Regions from separate parts of the Streptomyces sp. NPDC042346 genome, predicted to be linked through region 2. Evidence: riboswitches for the same ligand, from Rfam matches in the RefSeq annotation. Region 2 holds a riboswitch; the other holds the start of a gene.

Region 1 (10,475 bases), on a different contig from region 2:
AGGGGCCGCTTGCCCGGCTCACCGCTCGGGAGAGGGAAGTGCTCGCCCACATGGCCGAAGGGCACTCCAACGCAGAAATCGCGACGGAGCTGTTTCTTTCCGGCGCTGCCGTGAGTAAGCATGTGGCGAACGTTTTCGTGAAGCTCGGCATGCCTCCCGACGAGGACAATCGGCGCGTCAAGGCCATTCTGGCCTGGTTCGAATACAATTGAGGATTGGCCCCGGGCGCCGTCCAGCAGCGCCCACAGCTCCGTGAGCCTTGCGTCGGTGCCGCAGGTTTTGGGAGTGCTCTCAACACGTGTCGGCCCCAGAATCCTGTTCCCTACGAGCTCGTAACACGATCTTGTTGAAGCGTCCCGGTCGGCCGTGACCGGATCGAGCAGCCCATGGAGGAGTGGGGCCGCGTCAGCCGGGGCGAGGCGTCTGGGGGGTCCGTGACTGGTCCGGAAGAGCTGGTCAGGAGCGGGATACCGGTGGGATGAACTGGGAGTTTCGGCGCAAACGAGACCCCTTTCTCGGCAAGGCGAACGAGAGGCGCCTGACGGGCAAAGCCCAGGTCAGGCGCCTCTTTTCGTGCCGCTAGAAGAAGCCGAGCTTCTTCGGGGAGTAGCTCACCAGCAGATTCTTCGTCTGCTGATAGTGGTCGAGCATCATGCGGTGGGTCTCGCGGCCGATGCCCGACTGCTTGTAGCCGCCGAAGGCCGCGTGGGCCGGGTACGCGTGGTAGCAGTTCGTCCAGACCCGGCCCGCCTGGATCGCGCGGCCCGCGCGGTAGGCCGTGTTCGTGTCGCGGGTCCAGACGCCCGCGCCGAGGCCGTAGAGCGTGTCGTTGGCCGTGCGGATCGCGTCGTCGAAGTCGGTGAAGGACGTCACCGCCACCACCGGGCCGAAGATCTCCTCCTGGAAGACCCGCATGCGGTTGTCGCCCTCGAAGATCGTGGGCTGGACGTAGTAGCCGCCCGCCAAGTCTCCCTCGTACGAGACCGCTTGACCGCCCGTCAGGATCTTCGCGCCCTCCTGCTGGCCGATCTCCAGGTACGCGAGGATCTTCCGGAGCTGCTCGGCCGAGGCCTGGGCGCCGATCATCGTCGACGTGTCCAGGGGGTGGCCCGGGACGATCTGTTCCGTGCGGGCGATCGCCGCTTCCAGGAACTCGCTGTAGTGGCCGCGCTGCACGAGCGCCCGCGACGGGCACGTGCAGACCTCGCCCTGGTTCAGGGCGAACATCGTGAAGCCTTCGAGGGCCTTGTCGCGGAAGTCGTCGTCCGCCGCCCACACGTCGTCGAAGAAGATGTTCGGGGACTTGCCGCCGAGTTCGAGGGTGACCGGCTTGAGGTTCTCCGCGGCGTACCCCATGATCAGGCGGCCCGTCGACGTCTCGCCCGTGAAGGCGATCTTCGCCACGCGCGGCGAGGACGCGAGCGGCTTTCCGGCCTCCTCGCCGAAGCCGTTGACGATGTTCAGGACGCCCGGCGGCAGCAGGTCCGCGACCAGGCTCAGCCAGAAGTGCACGGAGGCCGGGGTCTGTTCGGCGGGCTTCAGGATCACCGCGTTGCCGGCGGCCAGCGCCGGCGCCAGCTTCCAGACCGCCATCAGGATGGGGAAGTTCCACGGGATGATCTGCGCGACGACGCCCAGCGGCTCGTGGAAGTGGTACGCGACGGTGTCGTCGTCGATCTCGCTCAGCGAGCCCTCCTGGGCCCGCAGCGCCCCCGCGAAGTAGCGGAAGTGGTCGATGGCGAGCGGGATGTCGGCGGCGAGGGTCTCCCGGACCGGCTTGCCGTTGTCCCAGCTCTCGGCGACCGCCAGCGCCTCCAGGTTGCTCTCCATGCGGTCCGCGATCCGCAGCAGGAGCGTCGCGCGCTCCGCCGGCGCCGTCCGGCCCCACCCCGGAGCCGCCGCGTGCGCCGCGTCCAAGGCGCGCTCCACGTCCTCGGCCGTGCCGCGCGCGATCTCGGTGAAGGCACGGCCGTCGACCGGGCTCGGGTTCTCGAAGTAGCGACCGCGCGCCGGGGCGACGTACGCACCGCCGATCCAGTGGTCGTAGCGGTGCGCGTACGACATGAGCGCGCCCTCGGTACCGGGTGCGGCGTAACGGGTCATGGGCATGGCCTCCCTCGGGCGCGCCGGCCGTCCCTGACCGGCGCTCATCGCCGAGTCTGCGCGCCGGTACGTTGCAATCCCGTTGCACCCGCGGTCAGTTCCGCCTCCAGGGAGTCGAGCCGGGCTTGTACGGGAGGGAGCTGGGGGGCCGGTGCGGCCGTGCACAGGGCCCGCCAGATCACCACGTCCTCCTCGCCCCACGCGCTGTACGCCCAGTCGGCGAGCAGCCCCGGATCACCCCGGTCGACCAGCGCCGCCCGCAGCCGGTCCGCGAGCCGCTCCCGCAGCCGTACGACCCCGGGGGCGAGCGAGGCCGGGAGCAGCGGGCCCGCGTACTCGCCGGCCGCCGCCGAGACGGCCCCGGAGGCCAGCCGCCGGTCGACCGTCGTGAAGTCCGCGTCGACCACGCCCGCCAGCCGGTACGGGCGCGAGCGCAGCACGTCGGGGCCGAGGAGTGCGCGGAGCCGGGACAGCTCCGCCCGCAGGGTCACCGGGGTGACGGACTCGTCCTCGTACAGCAGCGTCAGGAGTTCGTCTCCGCCCAGCCCGTCCGGGCGGTGCGCGAGGAGGACCAGGATCTCGCTGTGCCGGCGGGACAGGCGGACGGGCCGCCCGGCCACCGAGAGCACCGCCTCGTCCCGGCCGAGCGCGGCGAGCCGGAGCCCGTCCGGCCGCACGGGCGGGCCGAGCAGGGCCAGCTGGGACTCGGCCGCCCGCGCCACCGCCTGGACGAAGCCGAGGCTGTGCGGATGCGCGAGCCGGTCCCCGCCCGTGATGTCCACCGCGCCGATCACCCGGCCGGACAGCGGGTCGTGCACGGGAGCGGCCGCGCACGTCCAGGCCCGTACCGGCCGTCGGAAGTGCTCGGCGGCGACGACCTGCACGGGCCGGTCGACGGCGATCGCGGTCCCCGGCGCGTTCGTCCCGGCCGCCGACTCCGACCAGCGGGCCCCGGCCACGAAGTTCATCGCCCGGGCCTTGCGCAGCGTGCCCGGATGGCCCTCCACCCAGAGCATCCGCCCGGCGGCGTCGCAGACCGCGAGCAGATGCTCCCCGTCCGTCGCGTACGTCCCCATCAGCTCCCGGATCACCGGCATCGCCGCCGACAGGGGGTGGCCGTCCCGGTGCGCGGCCAGGTCGTCCTCGTCCAGCTCGACCCGCGCCGCGCCCTCCTGACTGACCCGCGCCCGCACGGAACGCCGCCACGAGGCGGCGACCACCGCCCGCACCGGGCCGGGCGTCCTCCCGGTACCCGGATCCGCCGCCCCGGCCACCCACGCATCGCTCAACTCGGCCTCCCCGTCGAGGTCGCTCCGCACGTCCGGCTCATCGTCGTGCGCGGGCGGGCCGCCGACAAGCGCCTGGGCAGCACGGCATATGCGCCCTGTCCGGGACCGGCCCCCGGCATTCCGCAAGGAGCACGTAGAGTGGGCCCCGGGCCGTGACTGGCGCTTGAGGTGGATCACCACCGGGGAGCGGCCCGGACGGAGCGCACCCGAGCGGTGCGACCGTACCGATGCCGTGCGCCTGGGCGAACCACCGTCAGACACGACGCCCAGGAGTTGCCATGTCCACCAGCACCGCCACCCTCATGGACGGCACCGCCCTCGCCCGCCGTACGGTCGAGGAGACCGCCGCGCGCGCCGCCGAGGTCACCCGCCGCACCGGCGTCACGCCCTGTCTCGCGACCGTCCTGGTCGGCGCCGACCCGGCCTCCGTGACGTACGTGAAGATGAAGCAGAACCGCTGCGCGAAGGCCGGAATCCGCTCCCGGCACGTCGAGCTGCCCGCCTCCACGACCACCGAGGAGCTCGTCGCCGCGATCACGGCGCTCTCCGAGGACCCCGAGGTCCACGGCATCCTCCTCCAGCACCCGGTGGGTCCGCACATCGACGAGCGCGCCGCCTTCGAGGCCATCGCTCCCGAGAAGGACGTCGACGGCGTCACCATGGCCTCCTTCGCCGCCATGGGCTTCGGGCTGCCCGGCTTCGTCTCCTGCACGCCCGGCGGCATCATGCGTCTCCTCGACGCGTACGACGTCGACCCGAGCGGCAAGCGGGCCGTCGTCGTCGGGCGCAGCGCGATCCTCGGCAAGCCGGCCGGTCTGCTCCTCCTCGGCCGCGACGCCACCGTCACCTACTGCCACTCCCGCACCGAGGAACTCTCCTCCGTCATAAGGGAGGCCGACATCCTGGTGGCGGCCGTCGGCAAGCCGAACTTCATCAAGGGCGAGGACATCAAGCCCGGCGCCGTCGTCATCGACGCCGGCTACAACCCGGGCAACATCGGCGACGTCGACTTCGCGTCCGCCGCCGAGCGCGCCTCCCTCATCACCCCGGTCCCCGGTGGTGTCGGCCCGATGACCATCGCCGTGCTCCTCGCGCAGACGGTCGAGGGCGCGGAGCGCCAGCTCGGCCTGTAGGGCACCTACGGCGTGGCGTCGGCGTGCGCGGCGCGTCGGCGGCGCGCCGACCGGTCGGGGAGGCGTTTTCCGGCGATCGTCGGACAATCGGGCGTCGGCGATGGTCACGATTCCGTACAGGCCGTGCTCGACGGCCCCTGATCACTCGCCTCACGGCTGCCGACAGGCAACCCTGGTGCCTGTGCCGTACCACCCGACCGCCACTCCATCGCCGGACCGCCGGCCGGCTGACCACCCCTCAGCCGCGTCCGACGCCGTCGCCCAGGCCCACGCCGTCGCCCAGGCCCACGCCGTCGCCCAGGCCCACTCCGCCACCCGGCCCCACTCCGCCGAGCAGAACACGGCCGAGTCGAACACTGCCGAGTCGATCACAGCCGAGCGGCACACCGCCGTGGCGTGGCCGCGTGTCGCACGCCTCGGAACAGCCCGCCCGGGGCCGGCCGCGCGGCGCGCCCGCTGGTTCGGCGTGCCGCTCGTACCCCTGGTCCTGGCCGGGCTGGTCGTGGGCGGCTTCATGGCCGTCGGCGGCGGGGAGGACCTCGAAGGGCCTGCCGCCGGACGGCCGGGCGGCGGCCCGCCGGCCGCACCGTCCCCGGTCGTCACCACGGAGGACGCCGCGGACGCCGCCAGGACGCCTGCCCCGAGGGTCGACACCTCGTCGACCGGTACGCCGCCGACCGGCGCGCCGTCGCAGGGCGGTCCCGTGGCCGGCACGCCGACGCACGCGGCACCCGACGCGGGCCCCGGCCCGCAGGGGAAGAGCGGCTCCCCGCAGCCCTCCCGTACGCCGAGCACCGCTCCCGCGGCGACGGCGACCCGGCCGACCCCTTCCACGACCCCCACGGGTACGGGCCCCTCCGGTCGGCCCGTCTCCTTCGAGGCCCTGCGCGTCGGCGAATGCTTCGACATCGACCGGGCCACGCCGGGCACCGCCCTCCGGCGCGACTGCGACACGCCGCACGACGCCGAACTCGTCGCCCGGCCACGGCTGACCGGCACCTACGCCGACGACCAGCAGGTACGCGAGGCGGCCACGGAACTCTGCCGCGCACCGCTCCGCGCCAAGGCCGCCCTGCAGCCCCTGGGGAGCCGCTGGACGACCTTCGTCCAGTACCCCTATCGCACCAGCTACCTCCTCGGCTCCGACACCGTCGCCTGCAGCCTGGCCGCCCGGTCCGCCACCGGCGGGAAGCTCACCGGCCTCCTCCAGTAGGGCCTCTCCGGCGGATCAGGCCCGCGCGTGCGCCTGCTCCCGTACCGCCCGCGGCGACAGGCCGAACTCCGCCCGGAACACCCGGCTGAAATGGCTCGCCTCGCCCAGCCCCCTGCGGGCCGCGAGGACGTACGCGGGGAGGTGGGCCAGCGCCGGATCGACGAGGTCCTGCCGTATCCGTTCCAGTCGGCGGCGCCGCACGTGGTCGCTCACCGTCACTCCCGACTCCCTGAAGAGCGCGTGCAGATGGCGTACGGAGATGTGGTGCGCCGCCGCGATCGTCCCCGGTGACAGGTCCTCCGCCAGCCGGTCGTCGATGTACGCGAGGACCCGGTCCAGCGCCCCCGCCGCCCCGCCGCCGACCGCCGCCCCGGAGCCGCCCGCCTCGCGCAGCAGCGTCCGCAGGATCGCCGAGACGTGCTCGCCCATCTCCCGGCGGGCCAACGGGCCGAAACCGTGCGCCCGTTCGGCCAGCTCACCGACCACCGCCGCGAGCACCCGCCCGCTCGGCGAGCGCGGCAGCTCGGCGTTGGCGGTCACCGCACCGCCCGTCGTCGCCAACTGCCCCGCCGTCCCCGCGTCCAGGGTGAGCACGAAGTACCGGTGGCCGGAATCGAGTTCCAGCCGGAAGGGACGCGCACCCGTGTAGAGGACGAAGTCCCCGGGGGCGAGCTCCGCCTGCCGCCCGTCCTGCTCCAGCTCGCCCCGCCCCGACACCAGCAGACCGAGGAGATGGCCGGGCCTGGGCGCCGCGGGGGAGGGCCGGGGCATCACCCGGATCGCCTGCTCCCCGCTGATGTCGCAGCCGCTCAGCGCGCCGAACTGGCTCGGCCGCATCTCGGCGGCGTACCCCTCGCCGCCCACAAGGGCACGGACCAGCACCGTGTCGGAGGCTCCCGACAGATCCGCCGACGCGGTGTCGAGATAGCCGAAGACCAGGTTGCCGTCGTCCCGTCGCTCCACCGGCATGTCGTGCTCCTCCCACCCCGCCCGCACCGGACGCACCCTTCGCGCCGTCCGGTCCGCGCACTGCGGGCACAGAACTCTGCGCTGCCGGACCAGTGCCCACCACGGGATTGCCAGATGCTCGCAGAGTCCCTGCTGCACCCGGAAGCACACAGGCGGTAACAGATGGATGTACTTCTGGCCATCGTTGGCCAGTTCGGCCTCTACGGCCTGCTCACGGTCGGCATCGCGGTGATCTTCGCGGCGACGCGGGTCGTCAACCTCGCCCAGGGCGACCTGGCCATGGTCGGCGCCTACGTCGCCGCCACCGCGACCACCGCCCCCTTCGGAGTCCGGACCCTGCTCGCCCTCGCCGTCGGCGCGCCCCTGCTCCTGATCGTCGAGCGGCTGCTGCTGCGCCGACCCGGCTCCGACGGGCTCGCTGCCATGCTCGTCACCTGGGGCCTGGGCATGGCCCTGCGGCAGGGGGCGGAACTCCTCTTCACCGGAACCTCCCGCACCGTCGCCGTACCCGTGGACGGCACCCTCGACGTCCTCGGCACCCCGTACCCGGCCTACCGGCTGGTCTGCGCGCTGACCGCGATCGCCGTCATCGGCCTCGTCCTCCTCGCCGCCCACCGCACCGACTGGGGCCTGCGGCTGCGCGCAGTGGCCGACAACCCGGCCATGGCGGCGCTGCTCGGCACCGATCCGCGCCGCATGCGCGCCACCGCCTTCGCGATCGGCGGCCTCCTGGCCGTCCTCGCCGGAGCCCTCTACAGCCCCGTCCTCGCCGTCAACCCCAGCATGGGTTTCGGCCTGCTGGTCCCCGTCTTCTTCGGCCTGCTGCTCAGCCGCCCCGGCGCCCTCGCCACCGCCGCCGGCGCCGCCCTGCTGATCTCCGCGCTGTCGGTCCTGCTGCGCACGTGGCTCTCCGACACCCTCGCCGAAGCCCTCTTCTACGCCGTCGTCGTCGCGATCGCCGCACTGCGCTCGCGCCCCTGGATCGGAAGGTTCTCCGCATGGTTCCGTCGTACCCCCGCGCCCGCGGCCACCGCATGACGCGCTCGACCCGGACCGCCGTGCTCGCGGCGGCCGGCACCCTCACCCTCGCGCTCACCGGCTGTCAGGGCGCGGCACTCTCCGACGACGAGGCGCCGGCCGTCGGCGGACCGGTGCGGATCGGTGTGGTCGTCCCCCTCACCGGGCCGGTCTCCCAGGTGGGCACCGCTCTGCGCAACGGTCTCGAACTGGCCGTCAAGAAGGTCAACGCCGACGGAGGCGTGCACGGCCGGCCTGTGGAGTACGTGGTCGTCGACGACGCCGGTGACCCGGCGAACTCCACCCAGCTCGCCCGCCGTCTGGTTCGCCAGGACAAGGTGACGATGCTGTTCGGCACCATCACCGGCGACACGGCCGAAGCCGTCGGCAGGGTCGCCGACGAGGCGCACGTCCCCTTCGGCACCGCGATCCTCGGCGACACCGAGCACTGCTTCGCCTACCAGTGGGGCTTCGGCGAGTCCACCCGCCAGATGCTGACCCCCACCGTGCCCGGACTGATCAAGAAGTACGGCACCAAGGTCGCCCTCGTCGGCTCCGACTACAACTACCCGCGCTTCTACGGCGGCATCGCCAAGGAGCTGGTGAAGGAGGCGGGCGGCAGCGTCGTCGCCGAGGAGTACAGCCCCCTCGGGCAGACCGACTGGCAGCCCGTCATCGGCCGGCTCAGGTCCGAGAAGCCCGACACCGTACTCTCCATGGTCGTCGGCGCGGATGCGGTCACCTTCAGCAAGCAGGCACAGCAGTTCGGCCTCCTCACCCCGGAGCTCGGCTTCGAGGGTGCGCCCCTGGACGCGGACTTCCAGCCCGCCCTCGGCGCGCTCGTCGCGGGCCGCACCCACACCGTGCGCTGGAGCGACCGGCTGGACGACGCCGAGAGTCGCGGATTCGTGAAGGACTACCGGACGGCCCACCAGTGGAAGGCGCCGATCCCCGAGGTCGCGGGCAACGCCTACTTCGGCGTCAGGTTCTTCCTGGCTGCCGCCGCCAAGGCCGGCTCCAGCGACCCCGAGGCCGTCAACAAGGCGATCGGCGGCCTGTCCTTCGACAGCCCCCTGGGCAAGGGCACGCGATTCGAGGCCGCCAACCACGTCCTCCAGGCCGACATGCGGGAGGTCACCATCGGCCGCGACGGCGCGTACACCGTGACCCGGACCCACCCGATGGTCGCCGACACGACCCCGAAGAAGGGCTGCTCGTGACCGTCCCCGCCGCGCCGGGAGCCCCCATCGCGTCCGCTGTCGCGACCGCCCCGCCCGCCTCCAGGCCCGTCGGCGGCCTCCGCCGGACACTGCGCCGCGCCCTCCCCGCGGTCGCGGGCGCGGCCCTGCTCGCCGCCCCCTTCGGTCTCGACGCCTTCGCCGTCTCCACCCTCACCCTGGGCCTCTGCTACGGCCTCTTCGCCTACGGCCTCGACCTCAGCTGGGGGAGGGCCGGACTCCTCAGCGTCGGACACGCCGCGTTCTTCGGTCTCGGCGCGTACGCCGTCGCCCTCGGGCAGGAGCACCGGCTCCCCTGGGCGCTGACGGTCACCGCGGCCGTCGTCGCCGCCGTGGCGATCGCCCTGCCCGTCGTACGCATCGGCCTGGCCGCCCGGGTCCCCGACGCGCCACTGATCCTCCTGACCATCGGCGTCGGACTGCTGCTCCAGCGCGCCGCCACCACCCTCACCCCCGTCACGGGCGGGACGAACGGCCTGTCCGTCTCCGGGCCCGACGTGGTGACCTCCTACTACGTCACCCTCGCCGCCGTCGCGGCCGTGGTGGCCCTCTGCGGAATGCTCGTCGTACGCGGCCGCTTCGGCGCCCGGCTCGTGGCCGCCGCCCGCAACCCCGACCGGGCCGCCCAGAGCGGCATCGACGGCACCCGGGTGCGCACGACCGCGTTCGCCGCGAGCGCGGCCGTCGCGGCCCTGGCCGGAGCCCTGTACGCGCCCGTGGCGGGCCTGGTGTCGCCGCAGGTGTTCGGCCTCGGGCTGTCGACGTCCGTACTGATCTGGCTGGCCCTCGGCGGACGCGAGTCCACCGCGGGGCCGTTCGTCGGCGCGATCGCCGTCACCGCGGGCCAGCAGTTCCTGGGCTCCACCTGGCAGGGCTGGTACGTCCTCGCCCTCGCCGCCCTCTTCCTGCTCGTCGTCCAGGTGGCGCCGGCCGGGCTCACCGCCGCCCCGCGCCGCTGGCTGGCCGGCCCGGGACCCGCCGTCCGGCTCCCGGTCACGAGCCGCCGCGTCCCACGCCGCACGACGCGGGAACCCGGCCGTGAAGCGGCACCGGAAACCCCGCTCGTCGTCACCGGCGTCCGTAAGTCGTTCGGCCCCGTCGAGGTGCTCGCCGGAGTCGACCTCACCGTCGAAGCGGGCCGCTGCGTCTGCCTGATCGGCCCGAACGGAGCCGGCAAGAGCACCTTCCTGAACGTCGTCGCCGGGCAGCTCGCCCCGGACGCCGGCACCCTGCGCCTCTTCGGCACCGACGCGGCCGGGCTTCCGGTCCACCGCCGGGTCGGACTCGGCGTCGGCCGGATGTTCCAGATCCCCAGCGTCGTCGCCGAACTCTCCCCGGCCGACAACCTCCGCCTCGCCCGGATCGAGGCACCCGAACCCACCGACCCGCCCGCCGAGTTCGGCGACCTCGCCGACGACGAGCTCCGGCCCGCCGGCACCCTCCCGCTCGCCGACCGCCGACGCCTGGAACTGGCCATGGTGCTCGCCGCCGCGCCCCGGCTTCTGCTGCTCGA
Region 2 (10,475 bases):
CGGGGTGATGAGGTTGACCCAGGAGAGCAGCGCGAGTCCCGAGGTGAGGATCAGCGCGTCGAGGACGACCGCGAGGTCGCGGCCGGCGGCCCGGTAGCGGATGAAGCCGAACAGGCCGATGGCGAACAGCGGGTACGTGGCCAGGTAGAAGGCGTCGGCGACGGAGGGGAAGGGCCTGGTCTGCCCGAAGAAGGCCTCCAGGGCGTTGTAGGCGGTGTCGCCGGCGACGAAGGCGAAGTTGGCGGCGGCCAGCACCAGCCAGGGCCAGCGCCGGGCGGGCCGGTGGAGACGGACGCCGATGAGGATGGCGGCGACGCCACCGAGACCGATGAGTGCCCAGAGGACGGTGTGGCGGGCGGGGAACTGCAGGTACGCGACGGTCAGCAGGGTCACGACCAGGAGATAGACCAGCGTCCACGTGCGGAGTGACGCGGACGCGCTGAGTGACCGGATCGGCTTCCGCAACGCCATCGTCGACCGCCCCCTTGCCGGGTCGGACGCCGAGGGGAGCGCCCTGGTCGCGGAGACGGAATCCGTACGGACCCCGTACGGAGTCCATTCTCCGGGGGCCCGGAGACGGCTGCATCTCGGCCGTCGCCTCCCGGCCGTGCGGGGCGCCTTCGCGGGACCCGTCAGGAGGAGGCTCGGACGACCAGTTCGGTGGGCAGCATCCGGCGGGGCTGTTCGTCCGGCTCGCTGGGCGCGACGATCTCCTGGAGGAGCAGGCGCGCCATGGTGCGGCCCATCTCCTCGATGGGCTGCCGGACGCTCGTCAGCGGCGGGTCCATGTGCCGGGCGACGGCCGAGTCGTCGACGCCGACGAGCGCGACGTCCTCGGGGACCCGGCGGCCCGCCTCGCGCAGCACCGCGCGCGCCCCGGCCGCCATCACGTCGGAGGCGGCGAAGACGGCGTCCAGGTCCGGCCTGCGGTCCAGGAGTTCCCGCATGGCGCGCCGGCCGCCCTCCTCGGTGAAGTCGCCGTTGGCGACGAGCGCCTCGTCGTGTGCGAGCCCGGCGTCCGTCAGGCCCTCGCGGTAGCCGTCGAGTCGGCAGCGGGCCACGTACATGTCGAGGGGGCCGGTGACGGTGGCGATCGCGCGCCGGCCGCGCGCGGCGAGATGGGCGACGGCGGTCCGGCCCGCGCCGGTGTTGTCGGAGTCGACGAAGGCGACGCGCTCGTCCTCGCGGCGGCGGCCGTTGAGGACGGCGGGCAGGCCGAGGGCGCGGACCTGGTCGGGGAGCGGGTCGTCGCCGTGCACGGAGACGAGCAGGACGCCGTCGACGCGTTGGGCCGCGAGGTACTGCTCGAAGCGCTGGCGCTCCTGCTCGCTGCGGATCAGGGTGAGCAGCAACTGCTTGTCGGCGTCGGCGAGTTCGGCGCTGACGCCGCGGATGATGTCGAGGAAGTAGGGCTCGGCGAAGAGCCGTGCCTCGGTCTCGGGGATCACCAGGGCGACGGCGTCGGTGCGGCTGCCGGCGAGGGCGCGGGCGGCCCGGTTGGGGACGTAGCCGAGTTCGGCGACGGCCTGTTCGACGGCGGCCTTGGCCTGTTCGCTGACCTTCGGGGAGCCGTTGATGACCCGGGAGACCGTGCCGCGGCCGACTCCGGCCCGGGCCGCGACCTCTTCCAGGGTGGGCCTGCCGGTCTGCCGTCCGCTCACCGCCATGTGCCGCTTCTCCCCTCGGGCCGCCGCCCCGCCTGCGTTTCCCGCGAACCTATCAGGCGGGACGGCGGCGGCCCGGGGCGTCGGGCCGGGGGGTGTGCGGGACCGGTCGGGGCCGGTCCGGCCCCGACCGCAGGACACCCCCTAGGGGGTGTCGGTCGGGGTGAGTTCGGCCATGGCGCCCCAGCCCTGCTGCGGGACCTCGACGTTGATGATCTCGGGGGTGGTGGCGATGGCTCCGGCCATGGCGGCGAGGCCGGCAGTGAAGTGGGCGGAGGAGACGTGGGCGGCGCCGGCCTCGGCGTCGGCGAACGCCTCCAGGAGAACGAAGACGTTCGGGTCGTCGACGCTGCGGGACCAGTCGAAGAAGAGGTTGCCGGGCTCCTCGCGGGTGGCGCGGGTGAAGTCGGCGACCAGGTCGAGCCAGCGGTCGGCGTGGTCGGGGCGGGCGGTGAAGCGGACGGCGATGAAGATCATGCGTCCACCTTGCGGCGGTCCCGCCCGGTCGGCCAGCCGGGCCGGTCAGGATTCCGGCAGGGCCGGAAACTCGGGTACGGCGCGGGCGAGCGCCGCCCGGATCTCTCCCTGCCGCCGTCCGAAGTCGGCGGTGGGGAGCGAGACGGAGAGCGCGTGCACGATGCCGTCGCCGCGCTCGGGCAGGGCCACGGCGAGGCAGGTGTAGGCGAGGTCCGCCTCCCCCACCGACACGGCGAATCCCTGGCCGCGCACCCGGGCGGCCTCCGCCTCGAACCGCTCGGCGCTGGTGATGGTCCGCTCGGTGAAGCGGGCCATGCCGTGCTCCGCGAGGTAGCGGCGGCGCAGGGGGCGCGGGAGCGCGGCGAGGAGCGCCTTGCCGTGGGCGGTGGCGTGCGCCCGGTCCTCGGGGCCCGGGGTGAAGGGGTGGGCGGCGTCGGTCACCGGGGCGGTGGTGTCGACGACGGTGATCAGGCCGTCGCGGTAGGCCGTGTGGTACGCCTCCGCTCCCGTGGCCCGTCGCAGCCGGCCGAGGAGCTCGCCGGTGCCGGCACCGAGGCCGTGGTGGCGCTGGTGGGAGCGGTGGAGGGCGGGGACGCGGGGCCCGGGTGCGTACCCCTCGGCGGTGCGGACGAGGTAGCCGCGGGCGAGCAGGGGCCCGGTGACGTGGTAGACGGTCGAGAGGGCGCAGCCGAGCCGCCGGGCCAGCGTCTTCGCCCCGACGGGCCGGTCGGCGTCCGCGACGGCGTCGAGCACGGCGAGGGCCCGGTCGACGGACTGGGGGCCGGGACTCGGGCTGGGGCTTGGGCTGGGGCTGGGGCTGGGGCTCGGGCTGGAGCCCAGGCCCGGGCTCGGCGCGGGGCCCGGGCTCGGGCTCGGGGTGGCGGGCATCGTTCCAGCTTAGGCGGCCCCGTGCGGCCACCCTCCCCGTACCCCGGAACACTCCGTACCGCTTCCGCCTCGCTCCGTATCCCCGCAGGTCACCACAGCTTTATGTGCATTTGACACTCTTTCGGCGTACCGTCGTGGAGATCCCTCCATCCTCGACGCCCCGGGAGAGCGTGTGCCCCGCTCCAGGACCGACCATGCCCCGACGCCCCGCGAGGGGCGCAGTCCGCGCCTCCGGACGGCGGCGATCGCGACAGGTGTGGTCGCCGTCGCCGCGGGCGGACTGTACGTGGCGGGACTGGTCACGACCGGGGACGACATATCCGCCGGCACCAGCGTCGCGGGCGTGGACGTGGGCGGCATGAGCCGCGCCGAGGCGCAGGCGAAGCTCGCGGCCGAGGCCCCGGCCTCCTGGAGCGCGCCGATACCCGTGCAGGTCGGCGACCGCGCCGCGACCGTATCCCCCACCGCCGCGGGCCTGACCGTGGACGTGGCGAAGACCGCCGACCTGGCGGCCGACCCGTCCCGCGACCCCGTGACGGTCATCGGCCGGCTCTTCTCCTCGGGCGAGCGCGAGATCCAGCCGGTGTTCTCCTACGACGAGGCCAAGGCGAAGGCCGTCGTGGACGAGCTGGCCGAGAAGAACGACCGGAAGGTCCGCGAGGGCTCCGTCGCCTTCCGCGACGGCGAGGCCGTCGCGACCCGGGCGGTGACCGGCCAGAAGCTGGACACCGGGCGGGCCGTCGAGAACATCCGAGCGGCCTATCCCGCCGCTTCGGGCGCCTCGCCCGTGACCCTCCCCGTCACCCTCACGGAACCGAAGCTGGGCGACTCCGAGGTCACCCGCTTCCTCGACTCCTACGCGAAGCCCGCCGTCTCGGGCCCGGTGACGCTGACGGCCGGCAGCGAGCGGCTGCGGATCTCCGCCGCCACGCTCGCCGACCACCTCTCCGTGAAGACCGAGAACGGCAGGCTCAGCCCCGCGCTCGACGCCGAGGCCCTCCTCCGCGACCCCGACGTCGCCCAGCCCCTCGCGGCCATGACGGGCGCGCCGGTGGAGGCGACCCTCGGCGTGCGGGACGGCAAGGTCGTCGTCGAGTCGGAGGGCAAGCCGGGGCAGGAGGTGACGGCGAAGGCCCTCGGCGACGCCGTGCGCCCGCTGCTCGCCAAGAACGGCGCCACGGCCCGTACGGCTCCGGTGGCCACCACGGTCACGCAGCCCCAGCTGACGGCCGACTCGCTGGCCCGCCTCGGCATCACCGAGCAGATGTCGACCTTCACCGTCGACTTCCCGACCGCGCCCTACCGGACGACGAACATCGGCCGGGCCGCCGAGCTGATCAACGGCTCGGTCGTGCAGCCCGGCGAGGTGTGGAGCTTCAACGAGACGGTCGGCGAGCGCACCCCCGACAACGGCTTCGTGGACGGCACGATGATCCTCGACGGCCAGTACCGGTCCGCGCCCGGCGGCGGCGTGTCGGCCATGGCGACCACCGTCTTCAACGCGATGTTCTTCGCCGGTGTGAAGCCCGTCGAGTACGGCGCCCACTCCTTCTACATCGAGCGCTACCCCGCCGGCCGCGAGGCCACCGTCGCCTGGGGCAGCCTGGACCTGAAGTTCCGCAACGACTCGGGCAAGCCGATCTACATCAAGGCCGGCGCGACGGACTCCTCGGTCACCGTGAGCTTCCTCGGGACGAAGAAGTACGACTCCGTGGAGGCGGTGGCCGGCCCGCGCACCAACCTCACGGAGCCCGCGAAGCGCGAGGGCACCGGCGAGGCCTGCATGCCGCAGGAGCCCCTCGAGGGCTTCGACATCTCGGTGGACCGGGTCTTCAAGAACGACGGCGTCGAGGTGAAGCGCGAGGCCTTCAAGACCCACTACACCCCGCGTGACGAGGTCACCTGCAAGTGAACTCCTGGGACAGGAGCTGACGGAAGGGTGTCTTCCCCACCTGCCCGGGCATGACTCCGGAGCGCGGCCCGTCGACCCCCCGGGGACGGGGGCGCACCGACCCCGCCGGAGGCACGCCTTGGCCCAGCGCAGCGACCCCTTCGAACGGCTCCTCGACGACGGTGTGCGCGCGGGCGTGTACCCCGGGGCGGTGTGGGCCGTGGGCGACGCCCGGACGACCCTCTCCGAGGGGGCCGTCGGCGTGCTCGATCCCGCGCGGCCCGGCGAGCCGACGCTCCCGGACACGCTCTTCGACGTCGCGAGCCTGACCAAGATCCTCGCGGCCTGGGCCGTGGTCGGCACCCTCGTCGACGCGGGGAAGCTGGACCCGGGCGCGCCGCTCGGCTCGTACTGGCCGGAGGCCACGGGGCGGCCCCTCGCCGGCGTCACGGCCCTGAACCTCCTCACCCACACCGCCGGGCTGCCGCTGCGCGCCAATCTGCGGCCCCTGTACGGCTCCGACCCGCAGGACGTCCGGGACGGGGTCCTCGCCGAGCCCCTGCGGCACCGGCCCGGGGAGGCCGTCGCGTACACCGACCGGGCGGCACTGCTCCTCGGCTACCTCGCCGAGCACCTCACGCGCCTGCCGCTGACCCGGCTCGCCCAGGACCGGGTCTGGACGCCGCTCGGCATGACGGAGACCCCGTACGGACCGCTGCCCGCCGCACTCGGGGAGCGCTGCGCGCCCACCGAGTACGACGAGGAGAGCGGCGCGCCCCTGCGGGGGAGCGTGCACGACTTCTCGGCCCGGCTGCTCGGCGGCGCCTGCGGGATCGCCGGGGTCTTCACCACCGCCGGCGACGTCGGCCGGTTCCTGCGGCACCTCCTCGTCCCGGTGCCCGGGACCTTCTCCGCCGATTGGACGGCGGCCTCGCTGCGCGTCCGCACCGGCGCGCTCACCCCGCCGCGCGGCCTCTTCTGGCACCCGGCGCCCGGCACGGACCCGGCGGACGACGTCTGGGCGCACTTCGGCTTCACCGGCACGGGCCTGTGGGTCTCGCCCGCGCGGGGCCGCTGGGCGGTCCTCCTCACGAACCGGCTGTACTTCACCCGGGACCCCGGCCCGCTGGCCCGCGTCCGTGACGCCTTCCGCACACGCGCACTCCCCTGACCAGCCCCCCGACCGACCCCCATCAGCCCCTGACCAGCCCCTGGCTCAGCCTCTGAAACAGGGATGCCCCCACGGCCGGAGTCTGCGATTCTGCTCGCCGCTGGGTGATGTTCGACGAACTCGACACGTACACGGGGTGCGGATCCATGGGTTCCACGCTGGAAGGGCCGGTTCTGGAGGGCGCGTTCGTGCGCCTGGAGCCGCTGGGGCACCAGCACGCCGCCGGTCTGGCCGAGGCCGCCGGGGAGAGCCGGGACTCGTACGGCTTCACCTGGGTGCCCGGGCCGGAGGAGACGGCGGCGTACGTCGAGACGCAGCTCGGCCGCGCCGCCGAGGGCAGCCTCGCCCCGTACGCGCAGGTGGACGTGGCGAGCGGCCGGGTGGTCGGCGCCACCTCGTTCTGGGATCCGCGTTTCTGGCCGTCCGGTGAGCGCCTCTGCGCGATCGAGATCGGCTTCACCTGGCTCGCGGCCTCCGCCCAGGGGACGGGCGTGAACGCCGAGGCCAAGTACCTGCTCTTCCGGCACGCCTTCGAGAGCTGGGGCGTGGGCCGGGTCGACCTCAAGACGGACGCGCGCAACGCCCGCTCCCGGGCGGCGATCGAGCGGGTGGGCGCCGCCTTCGAGGGCGTCCTGCGGAGCTCGGCCCCGTCCCGGGTCCCGGGCGAGGAGGACCGCCTCCGCGACTCCGCCGTCTACTCGATCGTGGCCGAGGAGTGGCCCGAGCGCCGGGCGGCTCTGGAGGAGCGGCTGGCGCGGGTCCGCGAGCGGCGAACGGGGGCGGAGCGTGGGATGCGCCACCCCTCTGAAGCACCGCACAGACCTGGGGTTACCATATGAGCGCCGCCTAGCTCGAAAGATAAACTTGTGACTGTCAATGACGACTCGTTCACCAGCTGGAAGAACCGCGAGGAGATCGCGGAGTCGATGATCCCGATCATCGGGAAGCTGCACCGGGAGCAGGACGTCACCGTCCTGGTCCACAGCCGCTCCCTGGTGAACAAGTCGGTGGTCAGCATCCTCAAGACCCACCGCTTCGCCCGGCAGATCGACGGCGAGGAACTCTCGGTCACCGAGACGCTCCCGTTCCTCCAGACGCTCACGACCCTCGACCTGGGCCCGTGCCAGATCGACATCGGCGTGCTGGCCGCGGACTACAAGACCGACGACCGCGGTCTGACCGTGGCCGAGTTCACCGCACAGGCCGTCGCCGGCGCCATCGGCGAGAACAAGATCGAGCGCCGTGACGGACGCGACGTCGTCCTCTACGGCTTCGGCCGCATCGGCCGCCTCGTCGCCCGCCTCCTCATCGAGAAGGCCGGCTCCGGCAACGGTCTGCGCCTGCGGGCCATCGTCGTCCGCGGCGGCGGCGACCAGGATCTCGTGAAGCGCGCCTCGCTGCTGCGCCGCGACTCGATCCACGGCCAGTTCCAGGGCACGATCACGGTCGACGAGGCGAACAGCACGATCGTCGCCAACGGCAACACGATCAAGGTGATCTACGCCAACGACCCCTCCGAGGTCGACTACACGGCGTACGGCATCGAGAACGCCATCCTCATCGACAACACCGGCAAGTGGCGCGACCGCGAGGGCCTCTCCAAGCACCTGCGCCCCGGCATCGACAAGGTCGTCCTGACCGCGCCCGGCAAGGGCGACGTGCCCAACATCGTGCACGGTGTGAACCACGAGACGGTCAAGCCGGACGAGAAGATCCTGTCCTGCGCGTCCTGCACGACCAACGCGATCGTCCCGCCGCTGAAGGCGATGGACGACGAGTACGGCGTGCTCCGCGGCCACGTCGAGACGGTCCACTCGTTCACGAACGACCAGAACCTGCTCGACAACTACCACAAGGCCGACCGTCGCGGCCGCTCGGCGCCGCTGAACATGGTGATCACCGAGACCGGCGCCGCCTCGGCCGTCGCCAAGGCGCTGCCGGACCTCAAGGCCCCGATCACCGGCAGCTCCATCCGCGTGCCCGTGCCGGACGTCTCGATCGCCATCCTGAGCCTGCGCCTGGGCCGCGAGACCACCCGCGAAGAGGTCCTCGAGTACCTCCGCGACGTCTCGCTGCACTCGCCGCTCAAGCGTCAGATCGACTTCACCACGGCCCCCGACGCCGTCTCGATGGACTTCGTCGGCTCGCGCCACGCGTCGATCGTCGACGCCGGCGCGACCAAGGTCGACGGCGACAACGCGATCCTCTACCTGTGGTACGACAACGAGTTCGGCTACTCGTGCCAGGTCATCCGGGTCGTCCAGCACGTCTCCGGCGTGGAGTACCCGACCTTCCCGGTCCCGGCGGTCTGATCCCCCGGATCCGAACGCACGGCCGCGCGCCGCACTTCTCCCGTACGGGGAGGGGTGCGGCGCGCCGCGTTTCCGCCGTACGGGTAGCATCGTGCCCGCCGCGACTGGCGAAGGTGGATCACCACCGGGGAGCGGCAGTTCGGCCTGTTCTTCCCGCGTGCGCGTCGACCGCCTGGGCGCCTGCGTCAGTGATGTCCCGCTGACCCAGGAGGTCTTGAGATGGAACTGCGTTACGGCATCAATCCCCAACAGCTGGTGGCGACCACCACGCCGGTGGAGCCCGGGAGCCGGCCGGTCCGGGTGGTGAACGGCAGCCCGTCCTACATCAACCTCCTGGACGCGCTGAACAGTTGGCAGCTCGTACGGGACGCGAGCCGCGCTCTGGGACGGCCGGCCGCCGCGTCCTTCAAGCACGTGTCCCCGGCCGGCGCGGCGCTGGCCGGTCCGGTCGACGAGGTGACGGCCGAGGTGTACGGCGTGGACCGGGACCGCGTCGGCGCGCTCACCAGCGCCTATCTGCGGGCCCGTGACGCCGATCCGAAGTCCTCGTACGGCGACTTCGCCGCCGTCTCGCACCCGGTCGACGCCGAACTCGCCGAGGTGCTGACCCGGGTGGTCTGCGACGGTGTCATCGCGCCCGGCTACGCCCCCGGCACCGTCGAGACGCTCAGCCGGAAGAAGAGCGGCCGCTTCCTGGTGATGGAGGCCGACGAGGCCTTCACCCCGCCGGGCCAGGAGGCCCGGGAGGTGTTCGGCATGCGGCTGACCCAGCAGCGCGACGACGTGCCGCTCTCCCCTGCCCTCCTGGACGACGTCGTCTGCGGTGACCTCACCGCCCAAGCCGCGGAGGACCTGCTGCTCGGACTCGCGGTGCTGCGCTACACCCAGTCCAACTCGGTCTGTTACGTACGCGACGGGGTCACGCTCGGGATCGGCGCCGGGCAGCAGTCCCGGGTGGACTGCACCCGGCTGGCGGGCGCGAAGACCGACACGTGGTGGCTGCGCCGCCATCCCGCCGTCCGCGCGCTCGCCTTCCGGCCGGGCGTCCGCCGGCAGGACCGGATCAACTGGCGGATCCGGTACGTCGAGGGCGACCTCACCCCGGACGAGCGCGCGCGCCTGTCCGAGGTCCTGTCCGTGCCCGCCCCCGACCTGACCGACCGCCGGCGCGCCGAGTGGCTCGCGGAGCTGACCGGGGTGGCGTTCGCCTCGGACGGCGCGCTGCCCTTCCGCGACAACGTCGACCACGCGCACCGGCACGGTGTCGGCTTCATCGCCGAACCCGGCGGGTCGATCCGCTCCGCCGACGTGGAGGACGCCTGCCGCGAGCACGGCATCACGCTCGCCCGCACCGGACTGCGGCTCTTCCACCACTGATCTGCACGGCGCGCCCTACCGGCCTACGGGCCTGCCGACCTACGGGCCTACGGGACCCAGTGGTTCCCCGAGGCCGTGATCATGACCTGGAGCTGGATGCTGGCCGAGAAGTAGCTGCTCGTGTCGACCGGCGTGGTCAGCATCTTGTTCCAGAGGGCGTCCAGCCAGGCCTGGCTGCCCGGGTCGGTCATGGCCGCGACGGCGAACGGCGCGAAGAAGGCGGCCTCGCTGCCCGCCGAGATCTGGGTGCCGTTGAGCTTGTAGCCGATGGCGATCTTGTTCGGGTCGCCGCCGGTCTTCGTCTTGATCCAGCTGTTGACCTTCCGCGCGGCGGCGAGCGAGGCGGCGTCCCCGCTGGTCACCGCGTCGTCCGCGATGCGCCACGGGGTACGACACGCGTTCCACCAGTACGCGCCGTCGTTCGGGTCCTCCAGGACCTGGCCGGGGGCGGGCTTGGGCGTGGTGTTCGTGTCGACGACGAAGTCGGGCAGCAGGCCGGTGCCGGAGGCGTACGTCGACTGGAGCCGCGTGATCTGGGTCTGGTGCGCGCTGCGCACGGCGTCCCAGGTCGTGTCGCCGGAGGCCGTACGGAAGGCGCGGAAGTGGTCGACCATCCAGTCCGAGGTGCGGGAGATGTAGTAGTACTGGTCGCCCGAGCTGCTCCAGTCGCCCAGCTTCAGGAGCTTGGTCGTCGC

The links. Region 2 has a riboswitch for ZMP and ZTP ahead of ACZ6K0_RS22670 (phosphoribosylaminoimidazolecarboxamide formyltransferase). Riboswitches for the same ligand answer to the same signal wherever they lie in the genome.
Region 1: linked by a shared signal. The riboswitch ahead of ACZ6K0_RS10110 (bifunctional 5,10-methylenetetrahydrofolate dehydrogenase/5,10-methenyltetrahydrofolate cyclohydrolase) and the one ahead of ACZ6K0_RS22670 (phosphoribosylaminoimidazolecarboxamide formyltransferase) in region 2 are both predicted to bind ZMP and ZTP.

What each region holds. Positions count from the first base shown of each region.
Region 1 covers NZ_JBVJEH010000002.1:310,363-320,837, reverse strand. Annotated here, with positions in the region: gene ACZ6K0_RS10125 (response regulator transcription factor) at 1-212, shown strand, start outside; gene exaC (acetaldehyde dehydrogenase ExaC) at 580-2,103, opposite strand; gene ACZ6K0_RS10115 (GAF domain-containing protein) at 2,148-3,392, opposite strand; ZMP/ZTP riboswitch at 3,535-3,643, shown strand; gene ACZ6K0_RS10110 (bifunctional 5,10-methylenetetrahydrofolate dehydrogenase/5,10-methenyltetrahydrofolate cyclohydrolase) at 3,671-4,525, shown strand; gene ACZ6K0_RS10105 (hypothetical protein) at 4,707-5,738, shown strand; gene ACZ6K0_RS10100 (AraC-like ligand-binding domain-containing protein) at 5,754-6,707, opposite strand; gene ACZ6K0_RS10095 (branched-chain amino acid ABC transporter permease) at 6,870-7,745, shown strand; gene ACZ6K0_RS10090 (ABC transporter substrate-binding protein) at 7,706-8,944, shown strand; gene ACZ6K0_RS10085 (branched-chain amino acid ABC transporter ATP-binding protein/permease) at 8,941-10,475, shown strand, end outside.
Region 2 covers NZ_JBVJEH010000005.1:255,847-266,321, reverse strand. Annotated here, with positions in the region: gene ACZ6K0_RS22710 (aminotransferase class I/II-fold pyridoxal phosphate-dependent enzyme) at 1-471, opposite strand, end outside; gene ACZ6K0_RS22705 (LacI family DNA-binding transcriptional regulator) at 633-1,667, opposite strand; gene ACZ6K0_RS22700 (putative quinol monooxygenase) at 1,809-2,141, opposite strand; gene ACZ6K0_RS22695 (IclR family transcriptional regulator) at 2,187-3,029, opposite strand; gene ACZ6K0_RS22690 (VanW family protein) at 3,202-4,941, shown strand; gene ACZ6K0_RS22685 (serine hydrolase domain-containing protein) at 5,060-6,091, shown strand; gene ACZ6K0_RS22680 (GNAT family N-acetyltransferase) at 6,238-6,930, shown strand; gene ACZ6K0_RS22675 (glyceraldehyde-3-phosphate dehydrogenase) at 6,958-8,403, shown strand; ZMP/ZTP riboswitch at 8,494-8,588, shown strand; gene ACZ6K0_RS22670 (phosphoribosylaminoimidazolecarboxamide formyltransferase) at 8,623-9,780, shown strand; gene ACZ6K0_RS22665 (glycosyl hydrolase family 8) at 9,828-10,475, opposite strand, start outside.